Regions from separate parts of the Streptomyces sp. NPDC043861 genome, predicted to be linked through region 3. Evidence: riboswitches for the same ligand, from Rfam matches in the RefSeq annotation. Region 3 holds a riboswitch; each other region holds the start of a gene.
The links. A riboswitch is a leader RNA that binds a small molecule or an ion and turns the genes downstream of it on or off. The one in region 3 is predicted to bind cyclic di-AMP.
Positions count from the first base shown of each region.

Region 1: linked by a shared signal. The riboswitch ahead of AC068D_RS07595 (M23 family metallopeptidase) and the one ahead of AC068D_RS13010 (transglycosylase family protein) in region 3 are both predicted to bind cyclic di-AMP.
Region 2: linked by a shared signal. The riboswitch ahead of AC068D_RS29855 (C40 family peptidase) and the one ahead of AC068D_RS13010 (transglycosylase family protein) in region 3 are both predicted to bind cyclic di-AMP.
Region 4: linked by a shared signal. The riboswitch ahead of AC068D_RS03405 (M23 family metallopeptidase) and the one ahead of AC068D_RS13010 (transglycosylase family protein) in region 3 are both predicted to bind cyclic di-AMP.

Region 1 is NZ_JBWKDP010000003.1:20,336-25,684, reverse strand. It holds gene AC068D_RS07605 (MerR family transcriptional regulator) at 1-662, shown strand, start outside; gene AC068D_RS07600 (PP2C family protein-serine/threonine phosphatase) at 963-2,102, shown strand; cyclic di-AMP (ydaO/yuaA leader) riboswitch at 2,400-2,535, shown strand; gene AC068D_RS07595 (M23 family metallopeptidase) at 2,547-3,602, shown strand; gene AC068D_RS07590 (PrsW family intramembrane metalloprotease) at 3,772-5,103, opposite strand; gene trmB (tRNA (guanosine(46)-N7)-methyltransferase TrmB) at 5,152-5,349, opposite strand, start outside.
Region 2 is NZ_JBWKDP010000016.1:88,520-93,868, forward strand. It holds gene AC068D_RS29845 (ATP-dependent Clp protease proteolytic subunit) at 76-711, shown strand; gene AC068D_RS29850 (hypothetical protein) at 719-1,030, shown strand; cyclic di-AMP (ydaO/yuaA leader) riboswitch at 1,396-1,550, shown strand; gene AC068D_RS29855 (C40 family peptidase) at 1,554-2,030, shown strand; gene AC068D_RS29860 (DUF6328 family protein) at 2,098-2,613, shown strand; gene AC068D_RS29865 (LysE family translocator) at 2,567-3,202, opposite strand; gene AC068D_RS29870 (LysR family transcriptional regulator) at 3,285-4,196, shown strand; gene AC068D_RS29875 (ATP-binding protein) at 4,237-4,683, opposite strand; gene AC068D_RS29880 (helix-turn-helix domain-containing protein) at 4,955-5,349, shown strand, end outside.
Region 3 is NZ_JBWKDP010000004.1:481,997-487,345, reverse strand. It holds gene eno (phosphopyruvate hydratase) at 1-997, opposite strand, end outside; gene AC068D_RS13010 (transglycosylase family protein) at 1,359-2,027, opposite strand; cyclic di-AMP (ydaO/yuaA leader) riboswitch at 2,032-2,230, opposite strand; gene AC068D_RS13005 (transglycosylase family protein) at 2,489-3,484, opposite strand; gene AC068D_RS13000 (cytochrome P450 family protein) at 3,614-4,870, opposite strand; gene AC068D_RS12995 (Uma2 family endonuclease) at 4,968-5,349, shown strand, end outside.
Region 4 is NZ_JBWKDP010000001.1:817,607-822,955, reverse strand. It holds gene AC068D_RS03415 (STM4011 family radical SAM protein) at 1-647, shown strand, start outside; gene AC068D_RS03410 (SGNH/GDSL hydrolase family protein) at 662-1,453, opposite strand; gene AC068D_RS03405 (M23 family metallopeptidase) at 1,629-2,618, opposite strand; cyclic di-AMP (ydaO/yuaA leader) riboswitch at 2,621-2,784, opposite strand; gene AC068D_RS03400 (tyrosine-protein phosphatase) at 3,498-4,310, shown strand; gene AC068D_RS03395 (DUF6126 family protein) at 4,338-4,484, opposite strand; gene AC068D_RS03390 (helix-turn-helix domain-containing protein) at 4,496-5,113, opposite strand; gene AC068D_RS03385 (aspartate aminotransferase family protein) at 5,175-5,349, opposite strand, start outside.

The sequences.
Region 1 (5,349 bases), on a different contig from region 3:
CGAGCCGGATCGGCAGCAACGGTTACCGCTACTACGACCAGGACGCCCTGGTCCGGCTGCAGCGGATTCTGCTGCTGCGCGAGCTGGGGCTCGGGCTGCCGGCGATCGCACAGGTCCTGGACGGGCAGCGGGACACAGCGGCCGCGCTGCGGACGCATCTGCTCCTGCTCGAACAGGAGCGGGAGCGCATCGGACGGCAGATCGCCTCGGTGCGGACCACTCTCGACCGTACGGAGAGAGGAGAGGAACTCATGGCGGAAGAAGTCTTCGACGGCTTCGACCACACCCGGTACGAGGAGGAGGTCACACAGCGCTGGGGTCGTGACGCGTACGAGAAGGCCGACCGCTGGTGGCGCTCGCTCGGCGCGGAGGAGAAGCAGGCGTTCCAGGACCGGCAGACCGGGATCGCCCGTGACTTCGGCCAGGCCCTCGCAAAGGGTCTCGCACCGGACAGCGACGAGGCGCAGGCCATTGCGCAGCGGCAGATCGAGTGGCTGTCGGTGACGGTCGCGCCGACGAGGTCGTACGTCATCGGGCTCGGCGAGATGTACGTCGCCGACCCGCGCTTCACCGAGAACTACGACCGGCACGGGGAGGGCACGGCGGTCTTCGTGCGCGATGCGATGAAGGTGTACGCGGAGCGCCACCTCAGCGACGACTGAGGCGTGGCTGTCAACCGCTCGGCGGCGATCGAGGCGCGACCGCCCGCGCGGCAGCAACGGCCGGCTGCGGAGGCCGGCACCCGGTGACGACCGGGTTCGCCGCCGCACCGCTGCTCGCCGCCCCGGCCGCAGGGTCACCAGGAGGGCCCCCTGGTGTCCCCGGAACCGGAACGGCAGGACGTACTCTCGTGGGATAGCCCGGTTGGCCGACGGCGATGAGCCGCGCGGCGCGGCTCCGGCCAGCCTGGATGGGGCGCGGTACCGTCCGCAGCGGTGGGTGGACCGGGCAGGAGACCACTGGTGGCGCAGACAGAGGGCGACGGCGGGCGGCAACGGCGCAACGGCGGCCGGCGGCTGGTCCTGCTGCTGCCCTGGCTGGTGATCGCCATCGGGGTCGTCTTCGATCTGGTGACCCCGGAGTCGTACCGGGCATCGCCGCTCTTCGCCGCCGCACCGTTGCTCGCCGCCCCGTTCTTCTCCTGGCGCGGCACTCTGGTCGCCGCCGTCGCCAGCGTCGCCGTCGTGATCGGGCTGCACGTCTACAACGGCACCCTGAGCCAGGTGCCGGCGACGACCGAGACGCTGACCGTGTTCACGGTCTCCGGTCTCGCTCTCTACATCAACCATGTCCTGCGCCGAAGCGGCCAGCGCCTGGCATCCGCACGTGTGATCGCGGAGGCCGCCCAGCGGGCCGTGCTCCCCACGCCCAGAGAGCGCATCGGCGGGCTGCACATCGCCGCCCGTTACGAGGCGGCGCAGGAGGACGCCTTCATCGGCGGTGACCTCTTCGCCGTGCAGGACACCCCGTACGGCGTGCGTCTGGTGGTCGGGGACGTGCGGGGGAAGGGGCTGGACGCGGTCGAGACGGTGGCCGTGCTGCTCGGGGCGTTCCGGGAAGCGGCGGAACAGGAGCCCTCGCTGGAGCGGGTCGCGCAGCGGCTGGAGCAGGCACTCGCCCGAGAGGGTGCCCACGGCCTGGATGCCGTCGAGGGGTTCACCACCGCCGTGCTCGCCGAGATCCCGCCCGGGAACGGACAGGTCCGCGTGGTCAACCGCGGCCATCCGCCGCCGCTCGTGCTGCATGCGGACGGTTCCCTGGCCCTGCTGGAGCCCAGCAGGCACGCGCTGCCGCTGGGTATGGGCGATCTCGGTCACTGGACGGACGTCGTGGACGAGGTGCCGTTCCCGCCCGGGGCGACCCTGCTGCTCTACACCGACGGACTGTCCGAGGCGCGCGACGCCCACGGCGCCTTCTACGACGTGCGCGTACGAATGGGCGGCCGTATCTTCCCCGGCCCCGACGAACTGCTGGACTCGGTCATCGACGACGTGCGGCGTCACACGGGCGGCGGAACGACGGACGACATGGCCCTGCTGGCCGTCAGCAGACCCGGGGCGCGGCAGCCCGAGCAGCGTCGTGTGATGCCGGTGGTGCCCTGAGCGGCTCGCTGCTGTCCGCGCCCTGAGCGACGTCGTGTGATGCCGGTGGTGCTCCTGTTCAGGCCGCCGCGACGGAGCGTGACCGAAGGGCAGCCCTCCGCATAACATCTGACGAACAGTCAGGAGCGGAGTCTCGGGTGAGAGGGAGTCAACTCGCCCGATTTCTTCATGTTCTGGGTGGAAAGTTCGCACCCGAAGCGTCAAACGATCAACCGGAACAGCTTGGAATAGGCCCCCCGTGTCTATTAACGTTCGATAACGCAGCGCGGTCGTCCCAGCCGTCGCAAGAGACGGCTCCGTGCGCACGCGCCGAATCCCGTAAGGGAACCGGGGAACCACCTTTTGGGGTGAATCGGGCACTTCGCGGTGCTCGTAGGAGACCTTCCTGCTCCGAACCCGTCAGCTAACCCGGTAGGCGAGAAGGAAGGAAAGGAGCACGCCTCCGTGGCGTCCAACGAGCCTGCCCTCCAAGAGCCGCCCACCACCGAGTGGGTCCCCACCGCAGAGTGGGCCCCGGCCGCCGGGACGGAGGAGTGGAACCCGACCGAGGAGACCGTCCGCCCGGTCCGTGGCAGGCACCGCGTCGTCAAGCAGCGCAATGGACTCGCCCGTAGCTCCACCGTCCTCGGAGTCGGTGTCATCGCTGCGGTGGGTGCGGGTGGCATGGCCACCGCGCAGGACAAGCCGGCGGTCTCGATCTCCCTGCCGGACACCATCACGGACAACCTCCCGGACGCCAAGTCGCTGCCGGGTGTGGGTTCCCTGATCTCTGACGACTCCGACGAGCAGGGCGAGGAGCGGAACGAGGCCCCGCTCACGGCCATGTCCGTCGCCGACACGGCGTCCGCAACCGGCACCCAGCAGGGCGGCGGCTCGGGTGAGGCGCTGCGCGCACGCATTCTCCAGCAGGCCGAGCAGCAGCAGGCCGAGGCCGAGGCCGAGGCGAAGGCCGCCGCGGAGAAGGCCGCTGCCGAGCAGGCCGCGGCGGAGGCGACGAAGCAGCAGACGGCAGCCGAGGCGGAGGCCGCCGAGGCGAAGAAGAAGGCGGAGGAGGAGGCGGCACGCAAGGCCGAGGCCGAGCGGCTCGCCAAACTCGCCGCGAGCTACTCCCTGCCGACGTCCTCGTACACGCTCACGTCGACCTACGGTGAGTCGGGCTCCATGTGGTCCTCCGGCTATCACACCGGCCTCGACTTCGCGGCCCCGACCGGTACGCCCGCCAAGGCCGTGCACGGCGGAACCGTCAAGTCGGCGGGCTGGTCGGGCTCGTACGGCTACCGCATCGTGCTGGAACTGGAGGACGGCACCGAGGTCTGGTACTGCCATCTGTCCTCGATGACCGTCGGCGCAGGCCAGCAGGTCGCCACGGGCGAGACGATCGGGCGTGTGGGCGCCACGGGCAATGTCACCGGCCCGCATCTGCACCTCGAGGTGCACACGCCGGGCGGCGCCGGGGTGGACCCGGCGGCGTGGCTGCGGGACAAGGGCCTCAGCGTCTGACGCCGCTTCCTCGCACGACCCCGGCGGGTGCACACGTCCCGCTGCTAAGGGCAGGGCCCTGGGGCCTCCCGTTTGAATCCTGCCGGGCGTGCGTGCCCCGGTACGCACGCTCGCCGCGTTGTCGTCGGTCGCCCATGCTCCGCGTGGGCGGCCCTTCCCGACAGGCCGGCTACGCCCGGTACGGGTTGTACCCGTCGTAGTCCAGATAGGGCGGCGGCGTCCGTGCCCGGCCCGTCGCCTGGGCAGCGTAGGCCAGTGCCGGGGACGCGACGTGCTTGCGCTGCCAGAGATGGTGGAGCAGCTCCTGCTCGCGTGCCACGAAGTCCGGGCCCGCGGTGCCGCGGTGGGCACGGTGGCGCAGGAAGGCCAGGGAGGTCGCGAAGGCCTCGTACTCGGATACCGTCCGTGCGGCCGCATGGCCGTGCGTGCGGCCCGCCATGTCGCGGGCCATCGTGCGCGCCCGCATCGAGGAGAGGGCGAGCGGCTCGGTGGGGGAGAGCCAGCCCGCCGCCGCGTACGCGGGGAGCTGTGCCTCGACCGTGCGCAGCTCCCGCTGCCGGGTCCAGATCGCCAGCCAGGTCAACAGCGCGAAGGCCGGCACCATGAACAGCGCGTACACGGCGTAGAACCCCCAGGGGCCGAACACGCCCGAGCCGTTCCACAGCGCGTGCATGCCCATCGCGAGGGCGAGGCCCAGCAACGGCAGCGCGGTCCTGCGGAACTTCCTCCGCCGGGCGGTGAGCGCCGCGAGACCGAAGCCGATGCCCGTCAGCACGGTGAAGAGCGGGTGCGCGAACGGCGACATCACGATCCGCACGAAGAAGGTCGCCGCGGTGACGGATGCGAAGCCCGAGCGGCCGAACTCCTGGTCCTCACCGAACGCATTGCCGAGGTAGAGGATGTTCTCGGTGAAGGCGAAGCCGGTGGCGGTGAAGCCGGCCACGACGACGCCGTCGACGACGCCGGTGAAATCCCGCTTCCGGAAGACGAAGATGAGCAGGATGGCGGCCGCCTTCGCGCTCTCCTCGACGAGCGGCGCCACGATGGTCGCGCCGATCGTGTCCGCAGAGGTGGGATCCGCCGTTGCGGTGGCTATCCACTGGGTCGCGAACGAATTGGCGATGATCGCGACGAGCGCGGCGGCGCAGGCCCCCCAGGCGAAGGCGAACAGGAGATTCCGCCAGGGGCCCGGCTCGACGCGGTCCAGCCACCGGAACGCTGCCATCAGCAGCGGCACGGGCAGCAGCGCCAGGCCGAGGCCCACCAGAAGACCCTCGGTACCGGTCTGTTCGCGCACCAGCGCGAGGATGACCAGTCCCGAGAGCGCGAGCAGGGTGATCACGGTCCAGGCGCGCAGTGCCCTGCCGCGCCAGAAGGCGCGGCGAGGTTTGTAGCGCCAGCGCGCACGCTCCGGCACCGCGTCGAACAGCGGCTGTTCGCCGCACGCCGGTACGGCGGGATGCGGCGCTGTCGGATGCTGCTGCGGGGACCAGTCGGACACCCGACGACCCTAACGAGGGACACCGACAGCGCGCGACGGCGTCACGGGCTATCGGCCGCTGCGGCGGAACAGCAGATCGTGCACGACATGCCCCTTGTCGAGGCCCTGGCCCTCGAACCGGGTGAGCGGACGGAAGGCGGGCCGGGGCGCATAGCCGCCGTCCTCCTGGGTGTTCTCGAAGTCGGGGTGCGCCGAGAGAACCTCGAGCATCTGCTCGGCGTACGGCTCCCAGTCGGTCGCGCAGTG
Region 2 (5,349 bases), on a different contig from region 3:
CATTTTTTACAGATCCACCGCACCGCACGACCCACCGCACCGCACGACCGCTTCAGCGACGAGGAGAGGTACGCCATGAACCGCCCTTACGCCCGATACGTCCTGCCGGAGCTCACCGAGCGCACCAGCGTCGGCCTTCGCACGCTCGACCCCTACTCGAAGCTGATGGAGGAGCGGATCGTGTTCCTGGGCACGCCCATCGACGAGACCTCGGCCAACGACGTCATCGCCCAGTTCCTCTACCTCGAGCACGCCGCCCCCGACCAGGACATCAGCCTCTACATCAACTCCCCGGGCGGCTCCATCACCGCCATGATGTCCGTCTACGACACGATGCAGGTGGTGACCTGCGATGTGGCGACGACATGTCTGGGCCAGGCTGCCTCCACGGCCGCCGTGCTGCTCGCGGCGGGGACTCCCGGCAAGCGCATGGCGCTGCCGGGAGCGAGGGTCGTCGTCCGGCAGCCCGCGATGACCGAGCCCGTGGAGGGGCAGCCGACCGATCTGGACATCCAGGCACGCGAGTTGCTGCGACTGCGCGAGGAGATGGCCAGGATGCTGTCGCGGCACACCGGAAGAAGCGAGGAGCAGATCTCCTCCGCCTTCGAACGCGACACCGTCTTCGATGCGCCGGCAGCCAGGGAGTACGGCCTCGTCGACCACATCATCAAGAGCCGCAGGACGTCCGCCGCTTCCCCCTCGGCCCGGTGAGCCGTCGGTGCTGCTCCCGGAACTGCCACCGCTGCCCGCACTGACGCGCGCCGAAAGCGAGTTCATCGACCGCTATCTCGAAGTCGTCGACCAGCTCGGACGAATCAACCCGGCCGGGGGCGCCGCACACACCTATGCCGCCCTGCGCGCCGCACAGGCACTGGCCGCACACGCTGTTGGCCTCCGGGACGCGCTCGCACTGATGCACGCCCGCGGCGAGAGCGAGCTCCACACCCCCACACTTGCCCACGCACTGCGGGTGTTGGACGGGGAGCGAAGGGCGGCGCGAATCATCGTCCCTCCGGAGCCGACCAGTTGAACCGGCGCCCGGAGAGCGGCGACGGAGGCGCGGCTGCGGGGGTGGGCAGGCGTACGAGTGGGTGTCGGCCAACCGGCGTAGGCGTGGCTTCGACATAAGTGCCGTGCGAGTTGCGCAACCTGATGGGCCATTCGGCGGAATGAGAGGTTCCGCTGCTGGTCCAGCGCTCGTCACGCCTCCCTCGTCCGTCGGCCAAATGGGTCCGTCCACCTGAATGGATCAGTGGTGAGGAGCCTCACAAATCGCCGTTTCGACTCGGAAATCCGGCAGTTCGTGCGTCAAGATCCCTGGGACGACAAGCCCCCGCCACCGCGGCGGGGCGGTCCGGGCGGACGCCGAGTCCTGCCGCCGCACCGGATGCCTGGTCGACATCAGTGCTTCGGCAGGAGTGGAGGACCCACGCAGTACGGCCCGGCCGCCGACACGGCAGGGCCTTGGGGTGAAGCCGCTTGCGCGGCCGGGCATCTTCGTTGGCCCGAACCCGACAGGTCATCCTTCACAGGCGGCTGACGAAGGGTTGCGCATGACTGCGCAGACACACGGTCCGTCCCTGCTCTCCCGGACGGGCGCCGTTTCGGCTCTCACCATCGCCGCCGTCGGCGGCTCCCTGCTCGTACCGGGCGGCACACAGGAGGCCCAGGCCGCCACCGCACACGCATCGAAGGCCCTCAAGGTGGCCGCCTCCAAGAAGGGCGCCCCGTACCGGTACGGCGCCACGGGCCCGCACCGCTTCGACTGCTCGGGGCTCACCCTGTACTCGTACAAGAAGGCGGGCAAGGCCCTGCCGCGCACGGCACAGGCGCAGTACAACCGCACGCGGCACATCCGTGCATCCACCCGCCAGGTGGGCGACCTGGTGTTCTTCCACTACCGCGGGAACATCTACCACGTCGGGATCTACGCGGGTCACGGAAAGATCTGGCACTCCCCCAAGACCGGCTCCGTCGTCAAACTGAGCAAGATCTGGTCCAAGAGCGTCCGCTATGGACGCGTGCGCTGACCTGCACGGACGGGCAAACGGCCCAGTGAGGTGACAGGTTCCGCGGGGCACGGGCAATTCGTCATACATGGCCGACGATCCCCGTGCCTCGCGCGACGAGTCCGAGCTCGAAAGAGCGGACCGCAACTTCGCCGAGCTGCTGCAGGAGCTGCGGGTCATCCAGACCGGCGTACAGATCCTGTTCGCGTTTCTGCTGACCCTCGCCTTCACCGCCCGGTTCCCGTCCCTCGACTCGTTCCAGCGAGGCACGTACGTGACGACGCTGATGCTGGCCGTGGTGGCCGCAGCGCTGTTCACCGCACCCGCGGCGGTGCACCGCGGACTGTTCCGCAGGGGCGCCAAACGGGAGATCGTCTCGGTCTCCTCGCGGCTCGCGGGAATCGGCCTTGCGGTGCTCGCCCTGGCCCTGACCTCGGCGGTACTGCTGGTCGTCGATGTCGTGCACGGCACGCCCGAAGGGGTCGCCGCCGCTGCGACGACCCTGTTCGTCTGCGTCCTGCTGTGGGGGGCGCTGCCCCTGGTCCTCGGCCGGAGGCTCAGCGAGCCGCCGGAGCGATCACCAGAGCCAGGCCGAGAGCGGTGAGAGCCCCGCCGCTGACGCCCTCGACGGTGCGAGCGGCCCGCGGCCGGCGAAGCCACCGTCCCAGCCGGTCCACGAGCAGCGCCACCAGTGGGAACCAGACGAGTGCGAGTGCCACGACGATGCCGGCCAGCAGCAGCGTGCGCGGCAGTACCGCGGCATCGTCCGGCACGAACTGCGGCAGCAGGCTGAGGAAGAGCACCGGCGCCTTGGGATTGAGCACATTGGTGAGGAAGCCCTGGCGCAGACTGCGCACGGCTCCCGTGCCGGTCACGAAGCGCTCGGCGTCCCCTACGGCCGCCGGCCTCGGCCGGAGAGCATTGCGCAGGGCCTGTACACCCAGGTAGAGGACGTAGGCACCCCCCACGAACTGGAGCGTCCGGTACAGGACCGGCACGGCGACCAGCAGCGCCGCGAGTCCTGCGACGGCCAACGCGGTGTGGACGACCAGTCCTCCGGCCACCCCGAGCGCGGCGGCGACGCCGTCGGAGCGGGAGGCCAGGGCATTGCGTACGACGACCGTGAAATCTGCGCCCGGCATGGCGACCATGCCCGCCGCGACCCCGACGAAGGCGATCAGCTGTGCGTCCATGACCCCACCCTGGACCACGACAGCCCTTAGCGTGTACTTGCAATCTCCTGGGTCTGCCTGAAGGAACGCTTAAGGGGCACAGATGTACGACCCGACACGGCTGGCGGCACTGGTGGCGGTCGCCGAGGCCGGTTCGATCACCCGGGCCGCGGGCCGCCTCGGCTACACCCCTCCCGCGCTCTCCCAGCAGCTGACCAAGCTGGAGCGCGAAGCGGGGGCGGCGCTGCTGGTCCGCCATCATCGCGGAACCCGGCTGACGCCCGCCGGTGAGGTGCTCGCCGCGCATGCCCGGCGGGTGCTGGACGAGATGGACCGCGCGCGACATGAACTGGCCCGGCTGGCCGGGCTGTCCGGCGGCCGGCTCCGGGTGGGCACGTTCACCACGGCCGGCGTCCATCTCCTGCCGCCGGTGCTGAGCTCGTTCCGCCGGGCCCATCCGGATGTGGAACTGACCGTGGCCGAGTACGAACCGCCGTACGGGGTCGCCGCGGTGGCCTCGGGCGAGGTGGACCTGGCCCTGACGCACGAGTACGAACCGGGCGAACCGTACCCGTTGCCCGCGGGTGTCCTTCTGGAGCCCCTGCTGGTCGAGGAGTTGGTGCTGGTGACTGCACCGGGGCAGCTGCTGGCCGGCGGCTCGGGACGGCTCCCGGTCGATGAGCTCGCGGGCCGGCCTCTCATCAGCAGTGCGCCCTCGCACCCTCCCCGCAGGGGTGTGGAGGGTGCGCTGGCGCGGGCGGGGGCGACATCGGCCGTGGTCTGCGAGTCGCCCGGGTATGCGCTGGTCTGCGCACTGGTCAGCGCGGGGCTCGGGGTCGCGGTCGTACCGGAGATGGTGGCCAGAACGGCGACGACGCCGCTCGGGGTGCGGCCGCTCGAGCCCGCTGCGTTCCGCCGCACGATCTCCGTGGCGCACCGCGGCGACGAGTCCGGTCCCGCAGCCCGCTCTCTGCTGGCCCTGCTGCGCGCCGGGTTCGCACAGGCCACCGGGTAGTGCAACGGCGCGAACCGGCGTCACGGTCGCCGCGGTGCAGTCATTCCGGGCTCTGGACGGGTGCGGGCACCGGCGGCCAGGGCAGCGCGATACGAACGGTCTTGCCACCGTCAGGAGTGGGGATCACCGACAGCCGCCCGCCGTGCTCGGCGGTGAGCCATCGGATGATCACCATGCCCCGGCCGTTGTCCTGCTGCACCGCGGCGGGCAGCCGCTGCGGGTGGCGCGGATGGCTGTCGGTGACGCCGATACTCAGGTGCTCGTCGCGTTCGAGCCGGACGTCGACGGTGAAGGTCGGCGACTGCCCGAAAGTGTGCTGCACGGCGTTGGTCGCGAGCTCGGAGACGATGAGCCGCACGGTGTCGGCCGTTTCCACCTCCCCCGGGAGGCCCCATTCGGCGAGAACGCCGGAGATGTATCTCCGCGCTGCGGAGACCGAGGCGGGATCGCTCGGCAGAGTGATGGATGCTTCCTGGTGGTCTGCCATGGCGGGCCGTCCCTTTCCCACCGAGGCCGGATGACGACACGTGGCGACACGTAGCGGTGATGTGCCGGAGCGGCCCCGGACTGCGCTGGTCCTCAGACTGCCACCGTTGATGACCCCGTAACCCTCGATCCCCCCGGATATGCATATATCTGTCGCTCAAAGCAGTGAACTCTGCTACGCGAGAACGTATTTGGGCGCACACTGGGTGGCTGCGTCATCGGTGGCCGCGGTCCCCCGGGCGGCTCGCCGAAGTCCGGAAGGAGGCGGCTGCGTGCGTCAGGGTCCGGTGGTGCGCCGCCGCAAGCTCGGTGAGGAGTTGCGCGGGCTGCGGCTCGGCGCGGGCCTCACCAGCCGGGAGGCTGCCCGGCTGGTGGGATGGCATCAGTCGAAGGTGAGCCGGATAGAGACCGCGGCGAGCGGGGTGAAACCGGCCGATGTGATGCGGCTGCTCGACGCCTACGGGATCACGGACACTCGGCTGCGCGAACTACTCGGGGCGCTCGCCGGGTCGGCGGGAGGCGGCGGCACGGGCTGGTGGCACGCCTACCGCGGGGTGATTCCGCCCCAGTACCGGGACTTCATCAGTCTGGAGTCCCAGGCGAGTTCCGCCCGCACCCTCGAGACCTCGGTGGTGCCCGGCCTCCTGCAGACCCCGGACTATGCACG
Region 3 (5,349 bases):
CGTTGGCGGCGCCGTCCTCGATACCGCGGGCGAGACGCTCCGGGTTGGTGACGAACAGGTCGTCGCCGACCAGCTGCACCTTGGCGCCGAGCTTGTCGGTGATGACCTTCCAGCCGGCCCAGTCGTCCTCGAACAGCGGGTCCTCGATGGAGACGAGCGGGTACGCGGAGACGAGCTCCCCGTAGTACTCGGTCATCTCGGCGGCGGAGCGCTCCTTGCCCTCGAAGAGGTACTTGCCGTCCTTGTAGAACTCGGAGGCGGCCACGTCGAGCGCGAGGGCGATGTCCTTGCCCGGCGCGTAACCGGCCTGCTTGATGGCCTCGAGGATCAGGTCGAGGGCCTCGCGGTTGGAGTCCAGGTTCGGGGCGAAGCCGCCCTCGTCGCCGAGGCCGGTGGACAGGCCGCGCTCCTTCAGGACCTTCTTGAGCGTGTGGTACACCTCGGTGCCCCAGCGGAGCGCCTCGGAGAAGGACTCCGCACCGATCGGCGCGATCATGAACTCCTGGATGTCCACGTTGGAGTCGGCGTGCGAGCCGCCGTTCAGGATGTTCATCATCGGCACCGGCAGCAGGTGCGCGTTCGGGCCGCCCAGGTAGCGGAAGAGCGGGAGGTCGGAGGCCTCGGAAGCGGCGTGGGCGACGGCCAGGGAGACACCGAGGATGGCGTTGGCACCGAGGGACGCCTTGTTGTCGGTGGCGTCCAGATCGAACATCGCCTGGTCGATCAGACGCTGCTCGGTGGCGTCGTAACCGACGAGCTCCGGGCCGATCTGCTCGATGACGGCGAGGACGGCCTTCTCGACGCCCTTGCCCTGGTAGCGGTTCTGGTCTCCGTCACGGAGCTCAATGGCCTCGAACGCACCGGTGGAGGCACCGGAGGGAACGGCAGCACGGCCGGTGCTGCCGTCGTCGAGGCCAACCTCGACCTCGACCGTGGGGTTGCCTCGGGAGTCCAGGATTTCCCGGGCTACGACGACGTCGATGGACGGCACGAGCATCTCCTTCTGGGATGTGACGCTAAGAGTGACGCAAGCGGAGCAGGGTCAGCGCAGGGTCGCCCTGGCCTTGCGACATGAGCCTAACCGGCTCCGGAGCCTCGGCCAGCCGGTGCCCGCCCCGTGGGACGAAAAAGGGAATGAAACAGACAGAAACCCCGGCCTGGGGGCGCCTCCCTTCCCCCGCAGGGCTGCGGGGGAACGTACGGGAAGGCGCGCCTGGCCGGGGAGAGCTGGGGGACGGGGTGCGTCGCCCGGTGGTCCGCCGGGTCCACCGGGCGACGGGATCCCCTGGGGACGACGGTGTCCCCTGATTCCGGGGCGGGGAGTCCCCGCTGTGCGGGGGCCCCGGAGCCTGGTGGGGTCAGCTCAGGTGGAGGAGCTGCCCGGGGTGGATGACATCGGCGTCGTCGATGATCTCCTTGTTCAGCTCGAAGAGCTTCTCCCAGCCGCCCTTGACCTTCTTCTCCTCAGCGATCTTGCTGAGGGTGTCGCCGGCCTTGACCTTGTACTCGCCGTCGCCCTTCTTGACCGGGGCGGCGGGGCGCTCGGAGCGGGTGGTCGGGACCTCGGCACGCTTCGGGGCGGGCGCCTTGGCCTTGGGCTTGGCGGGCTTCGGGGCGGGGGCCTCGGCGGCACCGCCGTCGAACGAGGCGTTGGACAGACCCACGCCGCAGTGCGGCCATGCACCCTTGCCCTGGCCGGCCAGGACCTTCTCGGCGATCTGGATCTGCTGGGCCTTGGAGGCCTGGTCGGCGGTGGAGGCGAACGCCGTGCCTCCGTACGCGGCCCAGGTGGAGGCCGAGAACTGCAGACCGCCGTAGTAGCCGTTGCCGGTGTTGATGGACCAGTTGCCACCGGACTCGCACTGGGCGACGGCGTCCCACTCGGAAGCGGTCGCGGCGGACGCGGTGCCGGAGGCCATGAGCGGCGCGGCGATGGCAGCACCGGTGACGCCCGCGAGTGCGGCGACGCGGGTGGTGCGGTGGAACGCGGTCGGACGGCGGTGCTTGCCCTTGCCGGAAAGCAGCATGGAGTCATCCCCTCACCGACGCCTGCGAGGTGAGCTGTCGGGTTCGGGCCGATGGGGTGTCCCCGGTTCCGTCAGGAACTCGGGAACGATTTGCCCGGCCGCGCGAGTTGCGCGCGGCTTCACCCCAAGCCGTGCCCTCCCTCATCGGGCGGGTACGGCACCTACCTTGGGTCCCCCGCTCCTGCCTACGGCGCATGACGCGACGACTGTTCCCCCCGACCGACGGCAGGATTCGGCGTGACGGTCGACGGGGCCCGCGATGGCGAGCGGTCAGACCGTAAACACACGTCTCCCCGATGTTCAAAGATGAACATCGGGGAGAAATCACCCATAACCACCAAGGACGGATGTCCGTTTTCGCAGGTGAGGGACGGGATGGCCCTACTTGGCAGGCATCCGGGGTCAGTTGACCGGAAGAGACTCATGTCTCACTTGCACAGAAGCGGACATAAGCACCCCAACTACTCCTTCAACTGACCCTCATCCAGGTTCAGATCGAGGCTCTGGCCAGGGAGGATGAGGTCGGCGTCGGATCCGACGACCTCCTCATTCGCCTCGTAGAGCGCGGGCCAGCCGCCCGGCACCTCGTTCGCGTCGGCGATCGCCGAGAGGTTGTCACCGGGGCGGACGGTGTACTCATCCGTCGCCTCGGCGGCATCTCGTGCCGATCCGTCACCTCGTGAGGCGTGGCGACCTGATTCACGCTCATTGCCCGAATTGCCCGCCTCGTCCTCCTCGGGGGCCGGGGCGCCACGATGCTTCCCGGAACCGTTGTCCGCGTCGGCGTCCGTGTCGGTGTCGCTGCTCACATCCTCGGCGGGGCCGGTGGACCCGGACGCACTCGGCTCGTCCTCCACTCCCCCGGCCGGCTCCGCGGCCTCGGGCGACGTCGTGGAGTCGCCGGAGGGCTCCCCGGACGGCTGCGGCGACTCGGGCGCGGCCGAGTCCGAAGGCTCCGTCGTGACGGCGTCCCTGCCGTCACCGAAGGAGGGCGGGTCCACTGTGTCGGTGTCGTCCTCGGAGCCGAGCGTGCTGCCCGTCGCGCCGGCGGTCGCACCCGGGTCGACATCGGCCTTGACCCCGCCGGTCGTCAGCCCGGTGATCGCGGCGCAGCTCGCCCACGCCGAGGGGCCCTTGGCGGCGAGTACCTTCTCCGCGACCGCGATCTGCTGCGAGCGGCTGGCGAGATCCGGGCGCGGGGCGTACGCCGTACCGCCGAATTCCTCCCAGTCCGCCTGGGAGAGCTGCAATCCGCCGTAGTAGCCGTTTCCGAGATCGGCACTCCACATACCGCCGCTCTCGCAGTCCGCGACCCGGTTCCAGGTGGCGGTGTCTGCGGCCGAAGCGGAACCCGCACCGAGCAGCGGGATCGCGATGGCCGATCCGGTCACCCCCGCAGCGACGATGAGGGCGGGAGCCTGACGGGGGCGGCGGTGCCGACCGTTCCCGGAGAGCATGCAGTGGCCTTTCGTGCGACGACGCGGAACTGGAGGGTCCCGAGTTGACGGTGAACGTAGCCGCATTCGAACGCGAGTCACAAGTCGATGCAGCGGAGATCACGTGAAAGTCACAGTTCTGATGGAGCGTCAGAAACTCTGGGGTGTGAACTCAACGGGCAGAGTGCGCAATCCACGCATAATGAGCCCCCCACGCCACCGCAAATCGGAAGGATCCGTCGCAAGTCGCAAGTCGGGCAGACGGGTCAGCAGAGTCGCCAGTGCGGTCTGCCCCTCCAGCCTGGCGAGCGGTGCCCCGAGGCAGTAATGGATGCCGTGCCCGTACCCGAGGTGCTGGTTGTCCCGTCGGGAGAGGTCGAGCACATCCGGGTCGAGGAATCTGTCCGGGTCCCGGTCGGCCGCGGCGAGCACGACGAGGACGGGGTCGCCGACCGCGATGTCCTGCCCGCCGAGGGTCAGCGGTTCGGTGGCGAACCGCCAGGTGGCGAGCTCCACGGGCCCGTCGAAGCGGAGGAGTTCCTCGACGCCGGTGGCCAGCAGAGCGGTCTCCCCGGCGGCGATGGACGCCTGGAGGCGCGCGCGCTGCTCGGGGTGGCGCAGCAGTGCGTACACACCGTTGCCGATGAGGTTGACCGTCGTCTCGAAACCCGCGAAGAGAAGGATGAAGGCCATGGCCGCGGCCTCGTTCTCGGTCAGGTGCTCGCCATGGTCCGAGGCCTTGATGAGCCCCGAGATGAGGTCGTCACCGGCGTTCTCGCGCTTGCGGTGGATCAGCTCGGCGAGATAGCCCCGCATCTTCTTCACCGAGCGCGCCACTCCCCCGCGCGGCCCCCCTCCGTGACGGATCATCATCCCGGCCCAGTCCCGGAAGTCGTCCTGGTCCTCGCGCGGGACGCCGAGCATGTCGCAGATGGCGTAGATGGGGAGCGGGAACGCGAATTCATGGATGAGGTCGGCGCTCCCCCTGTCCGCGAAGCCGTCGATGAGCCGGTCCGTCAGCTCCTGCACGCGCGGGGCGAATTCGGCCACCCTGCGCGGGGTGAACGCCTTCGAGACCAGTCTGCGCAGCCGGGTGTGGTCGGGCGGGTCGATGTTCAGCAGATGCGTCATCAGCTCCGCCTTGCGCTCCCCCGGGATGCCCGTCTTCCCCTTCGCGTGCGCCGGCTCGTCGTGGTGTGCGGGATTCTTGCTGAGCCGCTGGTCCGCGAGTGCCTGTCGCGCATCGCCGTACCGGGTGACCAGCCAGGCCTCGACCCCGCTGGGGAGCCGGGTGCGGTGCACGGGGGCGTGCTCGCGGAGCCAGGCGTAGGCGGGGTAGGGATCGGTGGCGAACTCCCAGGTGAAGAGCTCGGGGGCGTCGGGGACGGCGGGCGGCTGGTCGTGCATGCGTCGACGGTAGCGCCCGGCCCGTCGGCCCACTCGTTCGGCGGACCTCTCCGCATTCCCCCTGGGTAGGCTGACCGTACGCGCCAGACTCCGTCGCATGGGAGCGCTGATGAGTGCCGCAGCCGAAGACCGGCGGGAAGAACCGGACGACCGGGAGGAGCCTTACGTGTTCCCGGTGCCGCCCGCCGGTGGGTGGACGGCGGACGACCTCGACCGGATCAAGGGTCTCCCGCCGCACACCGAGCTGATCGACGGGGGACTGTTCTTCGTGAGTCCGCAGACCTTCTTCCACATGGCCGCTCTGCGCCTGCTGGAGAACGCACTCGTACAGCAGGCACCGGACCATCTCTACGTCGTCCGCGAGATGACCACCAAGCTGGGCGAGCGGGACCGGCCGGAGCCCGATCTCATGGTGGTGCGTGAAGGTGCCCTCAGTGGGTCGGAGCAGACCTGGTACGCCCCGGCCGACATCCTGCTCG
Region 4 (5,349 bases), on a different contig from region 3:
GGTACCGGCGCACCCTGGCCGAGCTGTCCCGGTTGCCGCATGTCCGCCGGGTCGCCATCCAGACGAATCTCAGTTGCCGCACCGACTGGCTCGCCGATGCCGACACGGACACGCTGGCGCTGTGGTGCACGTACCATCCGGGCCAGACACCGTACGACCGCTTCCTGGGCAAGTGCCGCGAGCTCGTCGACCGGGGAGTCCGGTTCAGCGTGGGTGTGGTCGGCTTCGAGGAGCATCTGGAGCAGGCCCGCCGGCTACGGGCCGATCTCCCCCGGCACATCTATCTCTGGGTCAACGCGGCGGAGGGGCACGCCTACACGGACGAGGAGGCCGCCCGCTGGACGGCCCTCGATCCCCTCTTCCCGTACAGCCGCCGTCCGCACCGCTCGGCCGGGCTGCCGTGCAGGACCGGCGAGTCGGTGATCTCGGTGGACGGCGACGGAACGGTCCGGCGCTGCCACTTCGTCCGGACCGAGCTGGGCAATCTCTACGACGGCTCGTACCGGGCGGCGCTGCGGCCACGTCCCTGCCCCCTCACCGTGTGCGACTGCCACATCGGCTACGTCCATCTGGAGTCGCTGCCGCTGTACGACGTGTTCGCGGGCGGGGTCCTGGAGCGGATCCCCGCTCCTTCGCACCACCCGTAGGGCGGGCGGAGAGCTCAGAGCGGAAGCAGATCCGGGCGCTTCGGCTCCACATGATCGCCTGACGATTCGCCGCGCAGCCGACGGCCGATCCACGGTGCGAGGTATTCGCGCGCCCAGTGGATGTCGTCGCGCCGGACCTCGAGCGTGCCACGCGGCGGCAGCGGGGGCCACGGCTGGTCGGGGTCGGCGGGTACCTCCATGCCGAGCACCTGAGCGGCGCGGAGCGCCACCCGGGTGTGGCCTTCGGGCGAGAGGTGGAGCCGGTCGCCGTCCCAGGCGCGCCTGTCCTGGACGGACTTGAGCGACCACAGGTCGAGGACCGGGCAACCGTGCCGGTCCGCGATGGCACGCACATGCGCGGTGTAGGTGGCGATCTTGCCGCGCAGATGACGGAGCACGGGGACGCCCCGGGTGTCGAAGCCGGTGGTCACCAGAACGGTACCGACGACGCCGGTGAGGTCGGCGACGGCGCGTTCGAAGCGCTCGGCGACGTCGTCGGGGTCGGTGCCGGGCCGGATGATGTCGTTTCCGCCGGCGCAGAACGTCACCAGGTCGGGGGCCAGTTCCTTCGCACGGGGGACCTGTTCCTCCACGATCTGGTCGAGGAGCCTGCCGCGCACGGCGAGATTGGCATAGCGGAATGTGTGCTCCGGTACGCGGTCATCGAGGAGCACCGCGAGGCGGTCCGCCCAGCCTACGAACTGCCCCTCGGGTCCGGGGTCTCCGACGCCCTCGGTGAAACTGTCACCGACCGCCGCGTACGACCCGAATACGCCATTCATCGTTGATCTCGAATCGTCTGCCACGTCACGACATCATTCACGGCATCAAGTGACCTACGCCACCGTAGGGAGGGGTTGACGTGGCGTGACATAGACCACCAGGTCAGTTTCTCGCAAAGTGGGAATAGGGCGGCACACAGAAGTCCGCCGCCCCTCCGTCAGGAAAGGGGCGGCGGACTTCACTGACGTTACGTCAGATTCAGATCGACACGCCGTGCCCTCGCAGGTAGGCGAGCGGGTCGATGTCCGAGCCGTAGCTCGGCGTCGTGCGGATCTCGAAGTGCAGGTGCGGGCCGGTGGAGTTGCCGGTGGAACCGGACAGACCGATCTGCTCACCGCCACGCACGCTCTGGCCGGCCGAGACCGAAAGGGAGGAGAGGTGCGCGTACTGCGAGTAGGTGCCGTCGCTGTGCTGGATGACGACCTGGTTGCCGTAGGCGCCGGCCCAGCCGGCCGAGACGACGGTGCCGGGGCCGACGGACTTGACCGAGGTGCCGATGGAGGCGATGAAGTCGAGACCCGTGTGGTAGCCGCTGGACCACATGGCACCGGGCGTCCGGTAGGAGGTGCTGATGCCACCGGTGACCGGAGCGGTGTAGCCCGTGACCTTGGCCTGTGCGGCGGGGGCGGCGGCAGGAGCCGCAGCGGGAGCGGCAGCGGGGCGCTCGGCGCTGCGTGCGGCGCGCTCGGCCGGGGCGGCCTGGCGCTCCTGCTTCGCCGGAGCCGCCGCCTTGTGCTCGACGGGAGCCTTCTTCTCGGCCGGCGCCTTGCGCTCGACGGGAGCCTTCTTCTCGGCCGGGGCGGCCTTGGCCCCGATCGTGAGCTTGAGACCCGGGTGGATCAGCGACGGGTTCTCACCGACGGCCTCACGGTTGTCGGCGTACAGCTTCTTCCAGCCGCCGTTGACGTCCTGCGCCACGGCGATCTTCGACAGATAGTCACCCGCCACGACCGTGTAGGTCGTGGGGACCTTCCCCGCCTTGGGCGCCTGAGGGGCAGCCTTCTGGGCGACGGAGGTGACGGAGGCGACATGCTCGGGGCTCACGGCGGGAGCCGACTTCTCCGCGGCGTGCGCACCGGTGGCGCCGATGAGCGGGAGTGCGATGACGGCGCCACCGGTGCCGGCGGCAGCGAATCCGCGCGTGAACGGGTTGGTCCTCGGACGGCGGTGCTTACCCTTTGCGGGCATGGCGAATTCCTCTCCGGCGCCTGCGAGGTGAGCTGTCGGGTTCGGGCTGGAGATGCCCGGCCGCGTATGCATCGCGACTTCACCCCTAGCCGTCCGGAACTCCCGGCCGGCGGACTTACCTGGGTCCCCCGCTCCTGCCACACGTGGATGGGTGCGATATTCCGGACGGCGGCAGGATTGGGCGATCCGACCGGATTGCGGCGACCGTAAGCGAGCCTTGGCGGGGGTACAAGCCACCTCAATCGCCCGACATTCACCCGCGCGATACCAACACGGATTTTCCGGTGACACTCCGTGGATTACGGATCTTCGATTTCCTTATGGACAAGGGGACTTGATTCCGGCGCACGACGACAGACCGTCACGAATATGATCCCGCTCACGGTACGGCGCCCATCTCCCTTGCAACCGGGGCGCGTTATGCGAAATCACCCAATACGGACAGATGCCTCATTAGTGTCAGATTGCGCCGTTGCTCCACTCAATGGACAACTTCGCCAGATCCCCCCTCCCCCCGCACGCCCTCGAGCCCGGGCGCCACGGCGCGACTGGATCACGACGGACGGCACCCCACCCGTGGAGCGCCAGCCCCGAAAGCCCGGCACCCGGCGAGGCTCCCCCGCCCGCACGACAGGAGGGGGAGCCGGCGGCCGGACGTCCGCGGCGCGTCGAGCACGCGACCGCGTTCGGCCTCCACGATCACCTGACCGGACCAGCCCATCACATCCACACAAAGTGGAACATTATCGAGCAGATTCCGTACTCGAGGGAGCGCTCATACAGGCATAGCCGAGATGATTGCCTGAGGAATCAATGTCGTATGGTCGGAGCGCGCCATCGTCGGCGAGCAGTGCCGACCGCAGACACGGAGGAGCCCCCGTGACGCAGCTGCCACAGGTCCCGTCGACCGAACCCGAGCTCTCCGGCGTGCGCAACTTCCGGGACGTGGGCGGGCTTCCGACCGTGGACGGGCGGCAGGTGCGGTACGGACGGCTCTTCCGCAGCGGTCACCTCGCGCACGCGACCGCGAGCGATGCCGCCTTCCTCGCCTCTCTCGGGCTCCACACGATCTTCGACTTCCGCAATGCCGCCGACCACAAGCTGGAGGGCCCGGACGTCGAGCTGCCCGGGGTGCGGAACCTGAACATTCCGCTCAGCGATCCGGCCGACGGCGCCGAGTTCTGGAGGATGGTGCGCGACGGCAACATCGACCAGCTGAGGTCGATCCTCGCCGACGGCAAGGCGGCCGGCCGGATGACGGCTTCCTACCGCATGATGATCAAGACGCGGACGGCCGAGCACAGCCGGGTGCTGCATGCACTGGCGGAGGACAGTGTTCCGGCGCTGATGCACTGCGCGGCGGGCAAGGACCGCGCGGGACTGTCGATCGCGGTCTCGCTGCTCGCGGTGGGGGTCGAGCGCGATGCCGTCGAGGCCGACTATCTGAAGTCGAACGACCCGCACCGACGCTACAAGGTGCGCCGCAGCGACACTTCCCCGGCCGGGATGTCGCCGGAGGTCATGGAGCTGCTCAGCCCGCTCTTCGACGCCCGCGCCGAGTATCTGACGGCGGCGTTCGAGACCATCGAGGAGACCTGGGGCACCACCGAGCGCTATCTCTCCGACGGGCTCAAGATCTCGCCCGGGACACGTGAGCAGCTGCGCGAACGGCTGCTGGACGGCTCCGTCTGAACCCCTTCCGGCCGTCGCGCAGCATGGTCACTTGCCGCCGACGGTGAACAGCAGGTAGAGGAAGGCCGCGAACAGATGGCCCGCGACCAGGTACGCGAACAGTCGCACGATCAGCCCGATCGGGAACTTCTGCTCCTGGTGCGCGTCCCGGCTGGATGACGGCTTCTCCGGCATGACGGATCTCCTCAGCTGTGCGGATGCGCGTGCGGGTCGGGGCTCTGCAACAGGGTGTGGACGAACAACAGCTCGACCCCCTGCCGGGTGGCCGAGGTGATCCGGTGCGGCGTGAGCGAGTCGAAGTGGGCGCTGTCCCCCGGTTCGAGCTCGTGCACGCTGTCGCCGAGGCCGAGCCGCAGCCTGCCTTCCAGCACGTGCAGCCACTCCTCGCCCGGATGCACCCGTACCAGGTCTCCCTGGGTGGCGTACGGCACATGCACCCGCAGGGCCTGCATGGCGCGGCCCCTCCCGCCCGCCTTTCGGTAGGCCCAGCCGTCGGCCGCGGCGGGCCCCATCCGCCCGCCCCGGACGACCGCGTCACGCTCCGGCGGCAGCTCACCGAGCAGTTCGGCGACCGTCGTACCGTAGGCCCGGGCCAGGGCGAGCAGCATGGGCAGCGAAGGCTGCCTGTTGCCGGTCTCCAGCCGGGACAGATGGGCGGGCGAGAGACCGGCGCGCTGGGCGGCGGCCTCAAGGGTGAGACCCCGGCGGCGGCGCAGCTCGCGGAGCCGGGGTGCGACATCGGGCAGCTCGTCCGCCGTCGGTGCATCGGTTCGCCCGGCAGACTGTCCGGCAGAAGGACTCATGCCCCCATTGGGCCAGGATCTTTCCTCTCGGGCAAATTTTTTGCCCGAGAGGCAAAGAGACTCAGTGGTCGCCCACTGCCTGCCGTACGAGCGTTTTTCCGAAGTCCCACATCAGCCCGCTGCCGGCGTGCGCATCGTCCATCACGGCGGTGAAGGCCTGGACGAACCGGTCGACCTCGCCCTCTCCGATGACCAGGGGCGGAATCAGTTTGATCACTTCCAGCCGGTCCCCGGAG